2 linked regions of the Variovorax paradoxus genome follow. The protein of the gene in region 1 interacts with the protein of each later gene in a pairwise test. Links are inferred from orthologs where the notes say so. Each region holds a gene or a part of one and is shown on either strand. Other genes may lie near its edges. The genes, in order: L3V85_RS17670 and L3V85_RS21150.

The links.
Region 2: the proteins of L3V85_RS17670 (region 1) and L3V85_RS21150 interact in binary tests that used the Escherichia coli proteins (3 or more experiments, as listed by UniProt). The link is inferred for Variovorax paradoxus from one-to-one orthologs.

What each region holds. Positions count from the first base shown.
Region 1 is NZ_CP091716.1:3,791,518-3,799,015, reverse strand. Bases 2,706-5,590 are described here. They hold L3V85_RS17670 (ABC-F family ATP-binding cassette domain-containing protein), read left to right. Parts: upstream 2,706-3,090; coding sequence 3,091-5,091; downstream 5,092-5,590. Other genes in these bases: L3V85_RS17660 (hypothetical protein), read right to left, coding at 5,575-5,590; L3V85_RS17665 (hypothetical protein), read left to right, coding at 5,121-5,590; prmB (50S ribosomal protein L3 N(5)-glutamine methyltransferase), read left to right, coding at 2,706-2,922. Also shown: L3V85_RS17685 (PilT/PilU family type 4a pilus ATPase), read left to right, coding at 1-849; dapE (succinyl-diaminopimelate desuccinylase), read left to right, coding at 866-2,047; more of prmB, read left to right, coding at 2,044-2,705; more of L3V85_RS17665, read left to right, coding at 5,591-5,624; more of L3V85_RS17660, read right to left, coding at 5,591-5,811; L3V85_RS17655 (helix-turn-helix domain-containing protein), read right to left, coding at 5,816-6,049; L3V85_RS17650 (helix-turn-helix domain-containing protein), read left to right, coding at 6,121-6,837; L3V85_RS17645 (fasciclin domain-containing protein), read right to left, coding at 7,034-7,498. UniProt on the Escherichia coli protein: Genetic data indicate it may be involved in ribosome assembly or function.
Region 2 is NZ_CP091716.1:4,549,340-4,557,336, reverse strand. What follows is about bases 1,287-4,670. They hold L3V85_RS21150 (2-oxoglutarate dehydrogenase E1 component), read left to right. Parts: upstream 1,287-1,593; coding sequence 1,594-4,470; downstream 4,471-4,670. Other genes in these bases: odhB (2-oxoglutarate dehydrogenase complex dihydrolipoyllysine-residue succinyltransferase), read left to right, coding at 4,524-4,670; L3V85_RS21155 (propionate--CoA ligase), read left to right, coding at 1,287-1,414. In the rest of the region: more of L3V85_RS21155, read left to right, coding at 1-1,286; more of odhB, read left to right, coding at 4,671-5,795; lpdA (dihydrolipoyl dehydrogenase), read left to right, coding at 5,814-7,244; cell division protein ZapE, read left to right, coding at 7,249-7,997. UniProt on the Escherichia coli protein: E1 component of the 2-oxoglutarate dehydrogenase (OGDH) complex which catalyzes the decarboxylation of 2-oxoglutarate, the first step in the conversion of 2-oxoglutarate to succinyl-CoA and CO(2).

The sequences.
Region 1 (7,498 bases):
AGCCACACCATTCCGCGCTTCGCCGACCTGAACCTGCCCGACATCCTGAAGACGCTCATCATGGAGCGGCGCGGGCTGATCCTGATGGTCGGCGCCACGGGCGCGGGCAAGACCACCACGCTGGCCTCGATGCTGGACTACCGCAACGAGAACGCCAGCGGCCACATCATCACGGTCGAAGAGCCGATCGAATTCACCTACACCAACAAGAAGTCGGTGGTGAACCAGCGCGACGTGGGCAGCGACACCGCCTCGCTGCAGACCGCGCTGAAGAACGCGCTGCGCCAGGCGCCCGACGTGATCCAGATCGGCGAAATCCGCGATCGCGACACCATGACGGCCGCCATTGCCTATGCGCAGTCGGGCCATCTGTGCGTGGCCACGCTGCACGCCAACAACAGCTACCGCGCGCTGAACCGCATCCTGGGCTTCTACCCCGTCGAGGTGCGCGCCACGCTGCTGGGCGACCTAGGCGGCGCGCTGCGCGCCGTGGTGTCGCAGCGCCTGCTGCGCACCCAGGCCGGCAGCCGCGTGCCCGCGGTCGAGGTCATGCTGAACACCGCCCTCGTGGCCGAGCTCATCGAAAAAGGCGACTTCTCCGGCGTCAAGGAAGCCATGGAGAAGTCGATGGCCGAAGGCTCTCAGACCTTCGAGGAAGACATCGCCCGCCTCATCACCGAAGAGCGCGTGACCCGCGAAGAAGGCCTGGCCCAGGCCGACTCGCCCACCAACCTGCTGTGGCGCCTGCAGAACCGCGCCGCGCCCAAGGCGGCGGCCGACGACCGCAGCCTGACCGACCAGGTCGACGAACCCACCTTCACGGACATCACGCTCGACGTCCGTTTCTAGTCCCACTCCTTCCGACATGTCCCGTACCCTCCAGCTCGCCGAACAACTCATCTCGCGTCCCTCGGTCACTCCCGACGACGCGGGCTGCCAGCAGATCCTCGGCGAGCGGCTGGCGCTACTGGGCTTCACGCTGGAGACCATCGAAAGCGGCCCCGCCGACTTCCGCGTGACCAACCTTTGGGCCGTGCGCCGCCCGGCCGATGCCGCCGCCACGACCAGGACGCTCGTGTTCGCCGGCCATACCGACGTGGTGCCGACCGGCCCCGTCGAGCAATGGACCAGCCACCCGTTCACGCCCACGCACCGCGACGGCAAGCTCTATGGCCGCGGCGCCTGCGACATGAAGACCTCGGTGGCCGCCTTCGTCACCTCGATCGAAGATTTTCTGCAGGCCGTGCCCGAGCCCCGCCTCACGCTGGCACTGCTGCTCACCAGCGATGAAGAAGGCCCCGGCGTCGACGGCACCGTGGTCGTCTGCAACACGCTGGCCGCGCGCGGCGAGGTCATCGACTACTGCATCGTCGGCGAACCCACCGCCGTGGAGCGCTGCGGCGACATGATCAAGAACGGCCGCCGCGGCACCATGAGCGGCAAGCTCACCGTCAAGGGCGTGCAGGGCCACATCGCCTATCCGCACCTGGCGAAGAACCCGGTGCATTCGGTCGCGCCCGCGCTGGCCGAACTGGTGGCCATCAACGCCGCCGGCGGCTGGGACGCCGCGAGCAACCCCTACTTCCAGCCGACCAGCTGGCAGATCAGCAATTTCCACTCCGGCACCGGCGCGAGCAACGTGATTCCGGGCAGCGCGGTGATCGACTTCAACTTCCGCTTCTCGACCGAGTCCACGCCCGAGTCGCTGCAGCAGCGCGTGCACGCCGTGCTCGACGCGCACCAGGTCGACTACACCCTGGCCTGGACCATCGGCGGCCTGCCCTTCCTGACCACGCCGGGCGAACTCGTCACCGCCGTGCAGGGAGCCATCCGCGACGAGACCGGCATCGAGACCGAGCTGTCGACCAGCGGCGGCACCAGCGACGCGCGCTTCATCGCCAAGATCTGCAGGCAGGTGGTCGAACTCGGCCCGGTGAACGCCAGCATCCACAAGATCGATGAGCACATCGACGTGGCCGAGATCGAGACGCTGAAGAACATCTACGTGCGCACGCTGAAGCAGCTCGATGCTGCGCTTGCCGCATGAGCACCGTCATCGAACTCATCGAATCGGGCGCGAAGCAGCTCGAGGCCGCCGGCGTGGCTTTCGGCCACGGCACCGCCAATGCCTTCGACGAAGCCGCCTGGCTGGTGCTGTGGCGCCTGAAGCTGCCGCTGGACGACATCGACGCCGTGGCCGACACCCCCGTGTCGCCCGCCGACGCCGGCAAGGTCGCCGCGCTGATCGACGAGCGCATTGCCAGCCGCAAGCCCGCCGCCTACCTCACGAAGGAAGCCTGGCTGCAGGGCGTGCCCTTCTACGTGGACGAGCGCGCCATCGTGCCGCGCAGCTTCATCGCCGAGCTGATTGCCGACGGCAGCATCGACTACTGGCTCGGCGAGCACACGAAGCGCGTGCTCGACCTGTGCACCGGCAACGGCAGCCTGGCCGTGCTCGCGGCGCTCACTTATCCGGACGTGACCGTGGACGCGGCAGACCTGTCGACCCCGGCGCTCGAAGTGGCGGCCATCAACGTCACCCGCCATGAGCTGGACGCGCGCGTCACGCTGATCGAATCGGACGGCCTGAAGAACCTGACCGGCCCCTACGACCTGGTGCTGTGCAACCCGCCCTACGTCAACAGCGCCAGCATGGCCGCCTTGCCCGCCGAATACCGCGCCGAGCCCGAGCTGGCCCTGGCCGGCGGCACCGACGGCATGGATTTCGTGCGCCGGCTGTTCGCCGACGCGCCATCGCGCATGAGCGAGCAGGCGGTGCTGGTGCTGGAAATCGGCAACGAGCGCGACTACTTCGAGGCGGCGTTTCCGCAGCTCGAGGTGGTGTGGCTCGAAACCTCCGCAGGCGAAGACCAGGTGCTGCTCGTGACCCGCGCGGCCCTGGCCTCGCTCACCGCGCCATGAGGGCCGGTGCCGGCGTGCGTTAGCGACGCTCGCCCACGCTCCCTTCAGCCGCTTTCTCGCAGCATCTGGCTGCGAATCCCCCTTTACCGGGCGATTCCCCCGCGCCTATTCCCCTTTTCGCCGAGCCGAAGGGGCCGGGCGGGATAATCGCCCCTACGGTTCTTTTTCATGATCACTCTCAAAAACGTCATTCTTCGCCGCAGCGCCAAGGTCCTGCTCGACGGCGCCACCGTCACCCTCAACCCCGGCGAAAAGGTCGGCCTGGTGGGTCGCAACGGCGCCGGCAAGTCGACCCTGTTCGCCCTGCTCAACGGCACGCTGCATGAAGACGGCGGCGACTTTTATGTGCCCAAGCAGTGGCGCATGGCCCAGGTGGCGCAGAACATGCCCGAGACGGACGAGTCGGCCACCGAGTTCGTGGTCGGCGGCGACACCCGCCTGACCGAGCTGCGCGAGGCGCTGGCCGCCATCGAGGCCGCCTACGCCGAGAACCCCGACGACGCCGACATCGGCATGCAGCTGGCCCACGCCTACACCGACCTGGCCGACGCCGGCGAGCACGACGCCGTGCCCCGCGCGCAGGCGCTCATCCTGGGCCTGGGCTTCAAGGCGCACGAGGTCGACGAGCCCGTCAACAGCTTCTCCGGCGGCTGGCGCATGCGCCTGCAGCTGGCACGCGCGCTGATGTGCCCGAGCGACCTGCTGCTGCTCGACGAACCGACCAACCACCTGGACCTGGACGCCCTCGTCTGGCTCGAAGCCTGGCTGCAGAAGTACGCCGGCACCATGATCGTCATCAGCCACGACCGCGAGTTCCTCGACGCCGTGACCGACGTCACCCTGCACATCGCCAACGCCCAGCTCACGCGCTACGGCGGCAACTACAGCAAGTTCGAGGACATGCGCGCGCTGCAGATGGAGCAGCAGCAGCAGGCCTTCACCAAGCAGCAGGACAAGATCGCCCACCTGCAGAAGTTCATCGACCGCTTCAAGGCCAAGGCCAGCAAGGCCAAGCAGGCGCAGAGCCGGGTCAAGGCACTGGAGCGCATGGAGCGCGTGGCGCCGCTCCTGGCCGAGGCCGACTTCACCTTCGAGTTCAAGGAGCCGGGCAGCATTCCTAACCCGATGCTGTCGATCTCCAATGCGAGCTTCGGCTACAAGAATCCGGAAGGCGGCGAGAACGAAGAACCCAAGACCATCCTGCGCGGCGTGAACCGCTCGGTGCTGGCGGGGCAGCGCATCGGCATCCTGGGCGCCAACGGCCAGGGCAAGTCGACGCTGGTGAAGACCATCGCGCGCGAGATGGGCGCGCTGGCCGGCCAGGTGACCGAAGGCAAGGGCCTGAACATCGGCTACTTCGCGCAGCAGGAACTCGACGTGCTGCGCCCGCAGGACACGCCGCTCGAGCACATGGTGCGCATGGCGCGCGAACTCGGCAGCAATGCCAAGGAAGCCACCGGCGAGCAGGCCCTGCGCGGCTTCCTGGGCAGCTTCAACTTCAGCGGCGACATGGTCAAGCAGCCCGTGGGCACCATGAGCGGCGGCGAAAAAGCCCGCCTCGTGCTCGCCATGATGGTGTGGCAGCGCCCCAACCTGCTGCTGCTGGACGAACCCACCAACCACCTGGACCTGGCCACCCGCGAGGCCCTGGCCGTGGCGCTGAACGAGTTCGAAGGCACGCTGATGCTGGTGAGCCACGACCGTGCGCTGCTGCGCTCGGTGTGCGACGAGTTCTGGCTGGTCGGCCGCGGCGTGGTCGGCGACTTCGACGGCGACCTGGACGACTACCAGCGCTACCTGCTCGACGAGGCCAAGCGCCTGCGTGAAGAAGCCAAGGTCGCCACGCGCGAGGCCGTCACGGCTGCAGCGGCCGCGGCAGCGCCGGTGGCCGCGCCCGCCGCGCCGCAGCAGCGCAAGCAGGACGCCCAGGAGCGCCAGCAGCGCAGCGACCAGGCCAAGCCGATCAAGCGCGAGATCGCCCAGATCGACGAGCGCCTGGCCGCGGCCGGCACCGAACGCACCGCGCTCGAGGCCCGCATGAGCCAGCCGCTGCCCTCCGCCGAGATTGCCGAAGCCGGCAAGCGGCTGAAGGCTCTGAACGACGAAATCGGCCGCCTCGAGGAGCGCTGGCTGGCCCTGTCGGACCAGCTGGAAGCGCTCGCGGCCTGACCCAACCCGGAACCTGAAAGGGGCACTGGATGCCGTCAGCCATCGAACTGGCCCGGGGCGACGAGAAACTCGTCGCCGCCGTGCACCGCGCGCGCCGCCTGATCGGCCGCAAGGCTCTCATGGCGGCCGCGGCCAGCGCCGTGCCACTGCCCGGCGTCGACTGGATGGCCGACGCGGCCCTGCTCTCGCGGCTGGTGCCGCAGATCAGCGCCGAGTTCGGCCTGTCGGTCACCCAGGTCGAACGGCTGGCGCCGCACCAGCGCGAGCGCATCCAGAAGGCGGCCACCACCGTGGGCGCCCTGCTGGTGGGCCGGCTGGTCACGCGCGACCTGCTGATCCGGCTGGCCAAGCATGCGGGCGTGCGCCTGACCGCCAAGCAGGCGACCAAATACGTGCCCATTGCCGGGCAGATCGTTTCGGCCGCCCTCGGCTACGCCGCGCTGCGCGCGCTCGGCGAGCAGCACATCAAGGACTGCGTGCGCGTCAGCGCCACGCTCGCCTTAGCGCCTCCCGAACCGCACGCGAGCGCCTGAGCGCATCGTCGTCCAGCAGCACCATCGCCGCCTGCAACGCACCGGCCAGGCCGAACACGCCCGCGCCGGCAAAGGCCGGCCTCGCGTCGCACAACCCATGGATCAGCGCTGCGGCCGACAGCAATGCCAGCAGCACGCACAACACGCGGTCGAGGCACAGCCCCGACGGCAGCCCGAGGCGGCGCATCGCCTCAATCGCCGGTGCGCTTGCGCGGCGTGTAGACCCGGGCCGGCTGCACGACCTGGCCCGTCATTTCCTGTTCGTAGACCAGCAGCAGCGCCAGGTAGTGGCGCGACATCACGTCGCGCACCCGCCCGAGGCCGATCTTGCTGACCGTCGGCTGCGGGATTCCGGTCCGCGCCTCGATCTGTTTCTGCGTGAGCCCCAAGGCTCTCAGCGCCTGTACCAACTCGCGTGGTTTCATGGCAATGCCCTCCCTGTTTTTCATATTGTAGAGTCCATGACGAATATTCATCTGCGCTTAAATCCCGGCGCATGGAGAGCATCGCCAGCCGCGCACTCGCTGCGCGCAAATTCGCCAAGATGACGCAGAAGCAGGCGGAAGCCGTTTCGGGCGTCAAGCAATCGAGCATTTCGAAGATCGAGCGTGGCGACACCAGCCGTTCGATGAGCGTGCTCGCGCTGGCGCGCGCCTACCGCGCCGACCCCAACTGGCTCGACACCGGCGACGGTCCCGCGCCCTGGGACGAAGACCAGGTCCGCCCCGCCCGCGACCGCGCAGACGAGCCGCCCGGCCCCTACCGCGTGACCCGCACGCCGCCCGCCGGCCCTTCGTACAACCCGCGCACGCCGCAGACCGTGCCGCTCATCCAGTGGTCAGACACCGTTCGCTGGGAGAGCCGCGAAGTGTCCGACCAGCCCCGGGCCGAGCGGTGGATTCCGTGCATTGCCCACCACAGCCTCGAGAGCTATGCGCTGCGCATGCGCGGCGACAGCATGACCGCGACCAGCGGCCACCTCAAGAGCTACCCCGCCGAGTCGATCATCTTCGTCGACACGCAGCGCAAGACGCCGGCCGACGGCCAGCGCGTCATCGCCAAGCTGGAGGACAGCGGCGAAGTCACCTGCAAGGTCTACAAGGAAGAAGACGGCCGCCGCTGGCTGCTGCCGCTGAACCCGAAGCACGAACCCATACGCACCGCGTTCACCGTGCTGGGCACCGTCATCGGCAAGTGGGAAGACGAAGACTGACTGCCCGACCGACCCAGCGAGCGCAGGGCGGGCAAAAAAAAGCCCGCACGAAGGCGGGCTTCAAGGTGACCTGCTGGAGGAGGGAGGATCAGAGGAATGCAGGCCACAGGGAGAAACTTGAATATCGCTTCCGAACCTGCTTGCAACCTGACCTCGATCGACGCTAATTCCTGGCTAATTCTTCTCCCGATGCACCTTATTTGGGCAGAAGCACCTTGTTGACCACGTGGATCACGCCGTTCGACTGGTAGACGTTGGGGATCGTCACCGTGGCGGTACCGCCCTTTTCGTCGGTGATCATGATCTTGCCGCCCTTTTCCTTGGCCACGAGCACGCCGCCGGCCACGGTCTTCAGTTCGGCCGAGCCCTTGCCGGCCTTGATTTCCTTCTTCAGCTCAGCCGCGTCGAGCTTGCCGGACACCACGTGGTAGGTCAGCACGCCGGTCAGCGCGTCCTTGTTCTCGGGCTTGAGCAGGTTGTCGACGGTGCCGGCCGGCAGCGCGGCGAAGGCTTCATTGGTGGGCGCGAACACGGTGAACGGACCCGGGCCCTTGAGCGTGTCGACCAGGCCCGCTGCCTTGACCGCGGCCACCAGCGTGGTGTGGTCCTTGGAGTTGACTGCATTGTCGATGATGTCCTTGGTCGGCAGCATCGGTGCACC
Region 2 (7,997 bases), 760 kb from region 1 along the record:
GCGCGGCGGCAAGGTCATCGCATACAAGCCGCTGCTCGACGAGGCGATCCGCCTTTCGAAGCACAAGCCCTCCGCGGTGCTGCTCACCGACCGCGGCCTCGCGCCCATGGACCTGGCGGCGGGCCGCGACCACCTCGCCGCCGAGCTGCGGCAGCGGCACATCGACGCCAAGGTGCCTTGCACCTGGATGGAATCGACCGATATCAGCTACACCATCTACACGAGCGGCACCACCGGCAAGCCCAAGGGCGTGCAGCGCGACGTGGGCGGCTATGCGGTGGCGCTGGCCGCCAGCATGAAGCACATCTTCGACGGCAGGCCCGGCGAAACCTATTTTTCGACCAGCGACATCGGCTGGGTCGTGGGCCACAGCTACATCGTCTACGGCCCGCTGATCGCGGGCATGGCGACCATCATGTACGAGGGCCTGCCCACCCAAGGCATCGACCGCCAGCCGGACGGCGGCATCTGGTGGCGCCTCGTCGAGAAATACAGGGTGACGGTGATGTTCAGCGCGCCGACCGCGGTGCGCGTGCTCAAGAAGCAAGACCCGGCATTGCTGAAAAAGTACGACTTGTCGACCCTGCGCGCGCTGTTCCTGGCCGGTGAACCGCTCGACGAGCCGACCGCCCGCTGGATCAGCGAGGGCCTGGGCGTGCCGATCATCGACAACTACTGGCAGACCGAATCGGGCTGGCCGATGATCACCATCGCCAACGGCGTGGAGGCCAAGGCCAGCAAGTTCGGCAGCCCGGGCGTGCCGATGTACGGCTACCGCATCAAGATCCTGCACGAGTCGACCGGCGAGGAACTGACCGGCGCCAACGAGAAAGGCGTGGTCGTGGTCGAGGGCCCAACCCCGCCCGGCTTCATGCTGACCGTGTGGAAGGACGACGCGCGCTTCGTCAACACCTACTGGAAAAGCGTGCCCGGCAAGATGGTCTATTCGACCTTCGACTGGGGCATTCGCGACGAGGACGGCTATTTCTACATCCTCGGGCGTACAGACGACGTGATCAACGTCGCGGGTCACCGCCTCGGCACGCGCGAGATCGAGGAGAGCATTTCGGGCCATGCCAACGTCGCCGAAGTGGCCGTGGTCGGCGTGGCCGATGCGCTCAAGGGGCAGGTCGCGATGGCTTTCGTCGTTCCGAAGGACGGAAAGGCCGTGGCCGACGCCGACCTGGCGCTCAAGCTGGAAGGTGAAATCATGAAGCTGGTGGCTGACCAGCTCGGCGCGCTGGCCCGTCCCGCGCGCGTGCGCTTCGTGAGCGGGCTGCCCAAGACGCGCAGCGGCAAATTGCTGCGCCGTGCCATCCAGGCCGTGTGCGAGCAGCGCGATCCGGGCGACCTGACCACCATCGACGATCCCGCCACGCTGCAGCAGATCAAACAGTTACTTTCTTCCGTCTGAGTTAGCGGGGGAGGGGGTTGCGTAGGTCCTTTGAATCGTCATATGGTTGACGTGGCACAATGCCAAGGTACTCAGGCCCTTCCCCAGCCACAGTCGCATCCGCCAATCGGTTCAGCCGTGTCGCGGAAGGTTTCTTAACCAGCTAGTGCTTCCTTCAGGGAAGCGAAGGTCAGCGGATCATGAGCGATTCATCGACGCCATCGGCGTACACCGCCTATCAAGGCAACACCTACCTCTTCGGCGGCAATGCGCCCTATGTCGAAGAGATGTACGAAAACTACCTCTCCAACCCCGGCAGCGTGCCCGACAACTGGCGTTCGTACTTCGACGCGCTGCAGAACGTCCCCGCCGCCGACGGCACGAACACCCGCGACGTCCCGCACCTGCCGGTCATCAACGCCTTCGCCGAACGCGCGAAGCAGGGCACGACCAAGGTCGTGCAGGCCAGCGGCGCCGACTCCGAACTCGGCCGCAAGCGCACCTCCGTCCAGCAGCTGATCGCCGCCTACCGCAACGTCGGCGCCCGCTGGGCCGACCTCGATCCGCTCAAGCGCGCCGAGCGTCCCGCCATTCCTGAACTCGAGCCCTCGTTCTACGGCTTTGCCGATGCCGACCTCGAAACGGTGTTCAACACGAGCAACACCTTCTTCGGCAAGGAGACCATGTCGCTGCGCGACCTGCTCAACGCCTTGCGCGAAACGTACTGCGGCACGATGGGCGCCGAGTACATGTACACCACCGACCAGAACCACAAGCGCTGGTGGCAGCAGCGGCTCGAAAGCGCCCGCACCAACCCCAAGCTGAGCGCCGAGCAGAAGAAGCACGTGCTGAACCGCCTGACGGCCGCCGAAGGCCTCGAGCGCTTCCTGCACACCAAGTACGTCGGCCAGAAGCGCTTCTCGCTCGAAGGCGGCGAAAGCTTCATCGTCGCGATGGACGAGCTGATCAACCAGGCCGGCGTCAAGGGCGTGCAGGAAATCGTGATCGGCATGGCCCACCGCGGCCGCCTGAACGTGCTGGTCAACTCGCTCGGCAAGATGCCGGCCGACCTGTTCGCAGAGTTCGACCACACCGCCCCCGAAGACCTGCCCAGCGGCGACGTCAAGTACCACCAGGGCTTCAGCTCGGACGTGACCACCCCCGGCGGCCCGGTGCACCTGAGCCTCGCGTTCAACCCCTCGCACCTTGAAATCGTGAACCCCGTGGTCGAAGGCTCGGTGCGTGCCCGCATGGACCGCCGCGGCGACCCGCTGGGCAAGCAGGTACTGCCCGTGATCGTGCACGGCGACGCCGCCTTCGCAGGCCAGGGCGTCGTGATGGAAACGCTGGCGCTGGCCGAGACCCGTGGCTACTCCACCGGCGGCACGGTGCACATCGTCATCAACAACCAGATCGGCTTCACCACCAGCGACCCGCGCGACAGCCGCTCGACGCTGTACTGCTCGGACATCGTCAAGATGATCGAAGCACCCGTGCTGCACGTGAACGGCGACGATCCCGAAGCCGTGGTGCTCGCCACCCAGATCGCCCTGGACTTCCGCATGGAGTTCCAGAAGGACGTGGTCGTGGACATCATCTGCTTCCGCAAGCTGGGCCACAACGAGCAGGACACCCCCTCGCTCACCCAGCCGCTCATGTACAAGAAGATCGCCCAGCACCCCGGCACGCGCAAGCTGTACGCCGACAAGCTGGCCGCTCAAGGCCTGGGCGACACGCTCGGCGACGACATGGTCAAGGCGCAGCGCGCCGCCTTCGACGAAGGCAAGAACACCGTCGACCCCGTGCTCACCAACTTCAAGAGCAAGTACGCCGTCGACTGGAGCCCGTACCTCAACAAGAAGTGGACCGATGCCGGCGACACCGCCATTCCCTCGAGCGAGTGGAAGCGCCTGGCCGAGAAGATCACGGCCGTGCCGCAAGGCTTCACCGTGCACCCGCTCGTGAAGAAGGTGCTGGACGACCGCGCGGCCATGGGCCGCGGCGACGTCAACATCGACTGGGGCATGGGCGAGCACATGGCCTTCGCCTCGCTGGTGGCCAGCGGCTACCCGGTTCGCCTGTCGGGCGAAGACTCGGGCCGCGGCACGTTCACGCACCGCCACGCCGTGCTGCACGACCAGAACCGCGAGAAGTTCGACACCGGCACCTACACGCCGCTGCAGAACGTGGCCGACAACCAGGCTCCGTTCGTCGTCATCGACTCGATCCTGTCGGAAGAAGCCGTGCTCGCGTTCGAATACGGCTACGCCTCGAACGACCCGAACACGCTCGTGATCTGGGAAGCCCAGTTCGGCGACTTCGTGAACGGCGCGCAAGTGGTGATCGACCAGTTCATCGCCTCGGGCGAAGTGAAGTGGGGCCGCGTCAACGGCCTGACCATGATGCTGCCGCACGGCTACGAAGGCCAGGGCCCCGAGCACAGCTCGGCACGCCTGGAGCGCTTCATGCAGCTGAGCGCCGACACCAACATGCAGGTGGTCCAGCCCACCACGGCCAGCCAGATCTTCCACGTGCTGCGCCGCCAGATGGTGCGCAACCTGCGCAAGCCGCTGATCATCCTCACGCCCAAGTCGCTGCTGCGCAACAAGGACGCGACCTCGCCGCTGTCCGAGTTCACCAAGGGCAGCTTCCAGACCGTCATTCCGGACAGCAAGGGCCTGAAGGCCGACAAGGTCAAGCGCCTGATCGCCTGCTCGGGCAAGGTCTACTACGACCTGGCCAAGAAGCGCGAAGAACTGGGCAACGAAGACGTGGCCATCATCCGCGTCGAGCAGCTCTATCCGTTCCCGCACAAGGCATTCGCCGCCGAGATCAAGAAGTACCCGAACCTCGTCGACGTGGTCTGGTGCCAGGACGAGCCGCAGAACCAGGGCGCCTGGTTCTTCGTGCAGCACTACATCCACGAAAACATGCAGGACGGCCAGAAGCTCGGCTACTCCGGCCGTGCCGCCTCGGCATCGCCGGCGGTGGGCTACTCGCACCTGCACCAGGAACAGCAGAAGGCGCTGGTCGACGGCGCGTTCGGCAAGCTCAAGGGCTTCGTGCTGACCAAGTAATACCTGTCCCTTTTCACACGAACACCTGAAGAACAAAACGGAGCTAACTCCACATGTCTATCGTAGAAGTCAAAGTCCCCCAGCTTTCCGAATCCGTGGCCGAAGCCACCATGCTCACCTGGAAGAAGAAGGCCGGCGAAGCCGTCGCCGTCGATGAAATCCTGATCGAGATCGAGACCGACAAGGTCGTGCTCGAAGTGCCCGCGCCATCGGCCGGCGTGCTGGCCGAAATCGTGCAGCCCGACGGAGCCACCGTGGTGGCCGAGCAGCTGATCGCCAAGATCGACACCGAAGGCAAGGCTTCGGCTGCCGCGCCGGCTGCTGCCGCAGCAGCACCCGCCGCTGCTCCGGCAGCCGCGGCGCCTGCCTCGGCAGCCGCTGCCACCGGTGGCTCGAAGGCCGACGTGGCCATGCCCGCCGCCGCCAAGCTGCTGGCCGACAACAACCTGAAGACCAGCGACGTTGCCGGCACCGGCAAGGACGGCCGCGTCACCAAGGGTGACGTGCTCGGCGCCGTTGCTTCGGGCGCCAAGCCCGCGGCACCTGCCGCCACCATCGCCGCGCCGGCTGCCAAGCCCGCGCTGCCGCAAGTCGCAGCGCCCACCGGCGCGCCCGACCTGGGCGAGCGTCCGGAACAACGCGTGCCTATGAGCCGCCTGCGCGCCCGCATCGCCGAGCGCCTGCTGCAGTCGCAGTCGACCAACGCCATCCTGACGACCTTCAACGAAGTCAACATGGCGCCCGTCATGGAACTGCGCAAGCGCTTCCAGGACAGCTTCACCAAGGAACACGGCGTGAAGCTCGGCTTCATGTCCTTCTTCGTGAAGGCGGCAGTGCACGCACTGAAGAAGTACCCGGTGATCAACGCCTCGGTCGACGGCAACGACATCCTGTACCACGGCTACTTCGACATCGGTATCGCCGTCGGTTCGCCGCGCGGCCTGGTGGTGCCGATCCTGCGCAATGCCGACCAGATGAGCTTCGCCGACATCGAGAAGAAGATCGCCGAGTTCGGCAAGAAGGCGCAAGACGGCAAGCTGGGCATCGAAGACATGACCGGCGGCACGTTCTCCATCTCGAACGGCGGCACCTTCGGCTCGATGCTCTCGACCCCGATCATCAACCCGCCCCAGTCGGCCATCCTGGGCGTGCACGCCACCAAGGACCGCGCCGTGGTCGAGAACGGTCAGATCGTGATCCGCCCGATGAACTACCTGGCCATGAGCTATGACCACCGAATCATCGACGGCCGCGAAGCCGTGCTGGGCCTGGTCGCCATGAAGGAAGCTCTCGAAGATCCGTCGCGCCTGCTGTTCGATATCTGATCCGGGAGAAAGAATCAGATGGCAAACAAGCAATTCGACGTCGTCGTCATCGGCGGCGGCCCCGGCGGCTACATCGCTGCGATCCGTGCGGCGCAACTCGGCTTCAACGTCGCCTGCGTCGACGAGTGGAAGAACGGCAAGGGCGGCCCGGCACCGGGCGGCACCTGCACCAACGTCGGCTGCATCCCCTCGAAGGCGCTGCTGCAGTCGTCGGAGCACTTCGACCAGGCCGGCCACCACTTCGCCGACCACGGCATCAAGGTCGAAGGCCTGGGCTTGGACATCGACAAGATGCTGGCCCGCAAGGACCAGGTCGTGAAGCAGAACAACGACGGCATCCTGTACCTGTTCAAGAAGAACAAGATCACGTTCTTCCACGGTCGCGCGTCGTTCGTGAAGACCGACGAAACCGGCTACGAACTCAAGGTGGCAGGCGCCACCGAAGAGTCGATCAGCGGCAAGCATGTCGTCATTGCCACGGGCTCCAACGCCCGCGCATTGCCGGGTGCCCCGTTCGACGAGGAAAACATCCTCTCGAACGACGGTGCGCTGCGCATCGGCGCGGTGCCCAAGAAGCTGGGCCTGATCGGCTCGGGCGTCATCGGCCTCGAAATGGGCTCGGTGTGGCGTCGCCTCGGCGCGGAAGTCACGGTGCTCGAAGCACTGCCGACTTTCCTCGGCGCGGTGGACGAGCAGATCGCCAAGGAAGCCAAGAAGGCCTTCGACAAGCAGAAGCTCAAGATCGAACTCGGCGTGAAGGTCGGCGAGATCAAGTCGTCGAAGAAGGGCGTGAGCGTTGCCTGGACCAATGCCAAGGGCGAAGCCCAGACGCTGGAAGTCGACAAGTTGATCGTGTCGATCGGCCGCGTGCCCAACACCATCGGCCTGAACGCCGAAGCCGTGGGCCTGAAGCTCGACGAGCGCGGCGCCATCGCCGTGGACGACGAGTGCAAGACCAACCTGCCCAACGTGTGGGCCATCGGCGACGTGGTGCGCGGCCCGATGCTGGCGCACAAGGCCGAGGAAGAGGGCGTTGCCGTGGCGGAGCGCATTGCCGGCCAGCACGGTCACGTCAACTTCAACACGATCCCGTGGGTGATCTACACCAACCCCGAGATCGCGTGGGTCGGCCAGACCGAGCAGCAACTCAAGGCCGCGGGCCGCGCCTACAAGGCCGGCACCTTCCCGTTCCTGGCGAACGGCCGCGCGCGCGCGCTGGGCGACACGACCGGCATGGTCAAGTTCCTGGCCGACGCCACGACCGACGAGATCCTGGGCGTGCACATCGTGGGCCCGCAGGCCAGCGAGCTGATCTCCGAAGCCGTCGTGGCCATGGAGTTCAAGGCGAGCGCGGAAGACATCGCGCGCATCTGCCATGCGCACCCGTCGCTGTCGGAAGCAACGAAGGAAGCCGCGCTGGCTGTCGACAAGCGCACGCTGAACTTCTGATCCTTTGACCAGCGTCAAACAGGCCTACGAGGCGGAACTCGCAGCGCGCGGGTTCCACAGCGATCCCGCGCAACTGCACGCCGTGGAGGCGCTGGATCGCTGCGCCAACGAGTGGGCCGAGTACAAGGCCCAGCGCTCGAATGCGCTGAAGAAGTTCATCAACCGGCCGGAGCTTCCGCGCGGCGTCTACATGTACGGTGGCGTCGGGCGGGGCAAGAGCTTCCTGATGGACCTCTTCTTCAACGCCGTGCCGCTGCGGCGCAAGACGCGTCTGCATTTCCACGAATTCATGCGTGAAGTGCACCGCGAACTGCGCGAGCTGCAAGGCACCGTCAATCCGCTCGACGAACTGGGCTTGCGCATTTCCAAGCGCTACAAGCTGATCTGCTTCGACGAGTTCCATGTGGCGGACATCACCGACGCGATGATTCTTCATCGGCTGCTGGTGTCGCTGTTCGAGAACGGCGTGGGCTTCGTCACCACCTCGAACTTCAAGCCCGACGATCTTTACCCCGGCGGGTTGCATCGCGACCGCATCCTGCCCGCCATTGCGCTCCTGAACGAGAAGCTCGAAGTGCTCAGCGTCGACAACGGCACCGACTACCGGCGCCGCACGCTGGAGCAGCTGCGCATGTATCTCACGCCCAACGACGCGGCGGCCGAGAAGGAAATGCGCAAGGCCTTCGACAAGCTGGCCGAGGTGGCGGACGAAAACCCGGTGCTGCATATCGAGTCGCGCGAGATCCGCGCGCG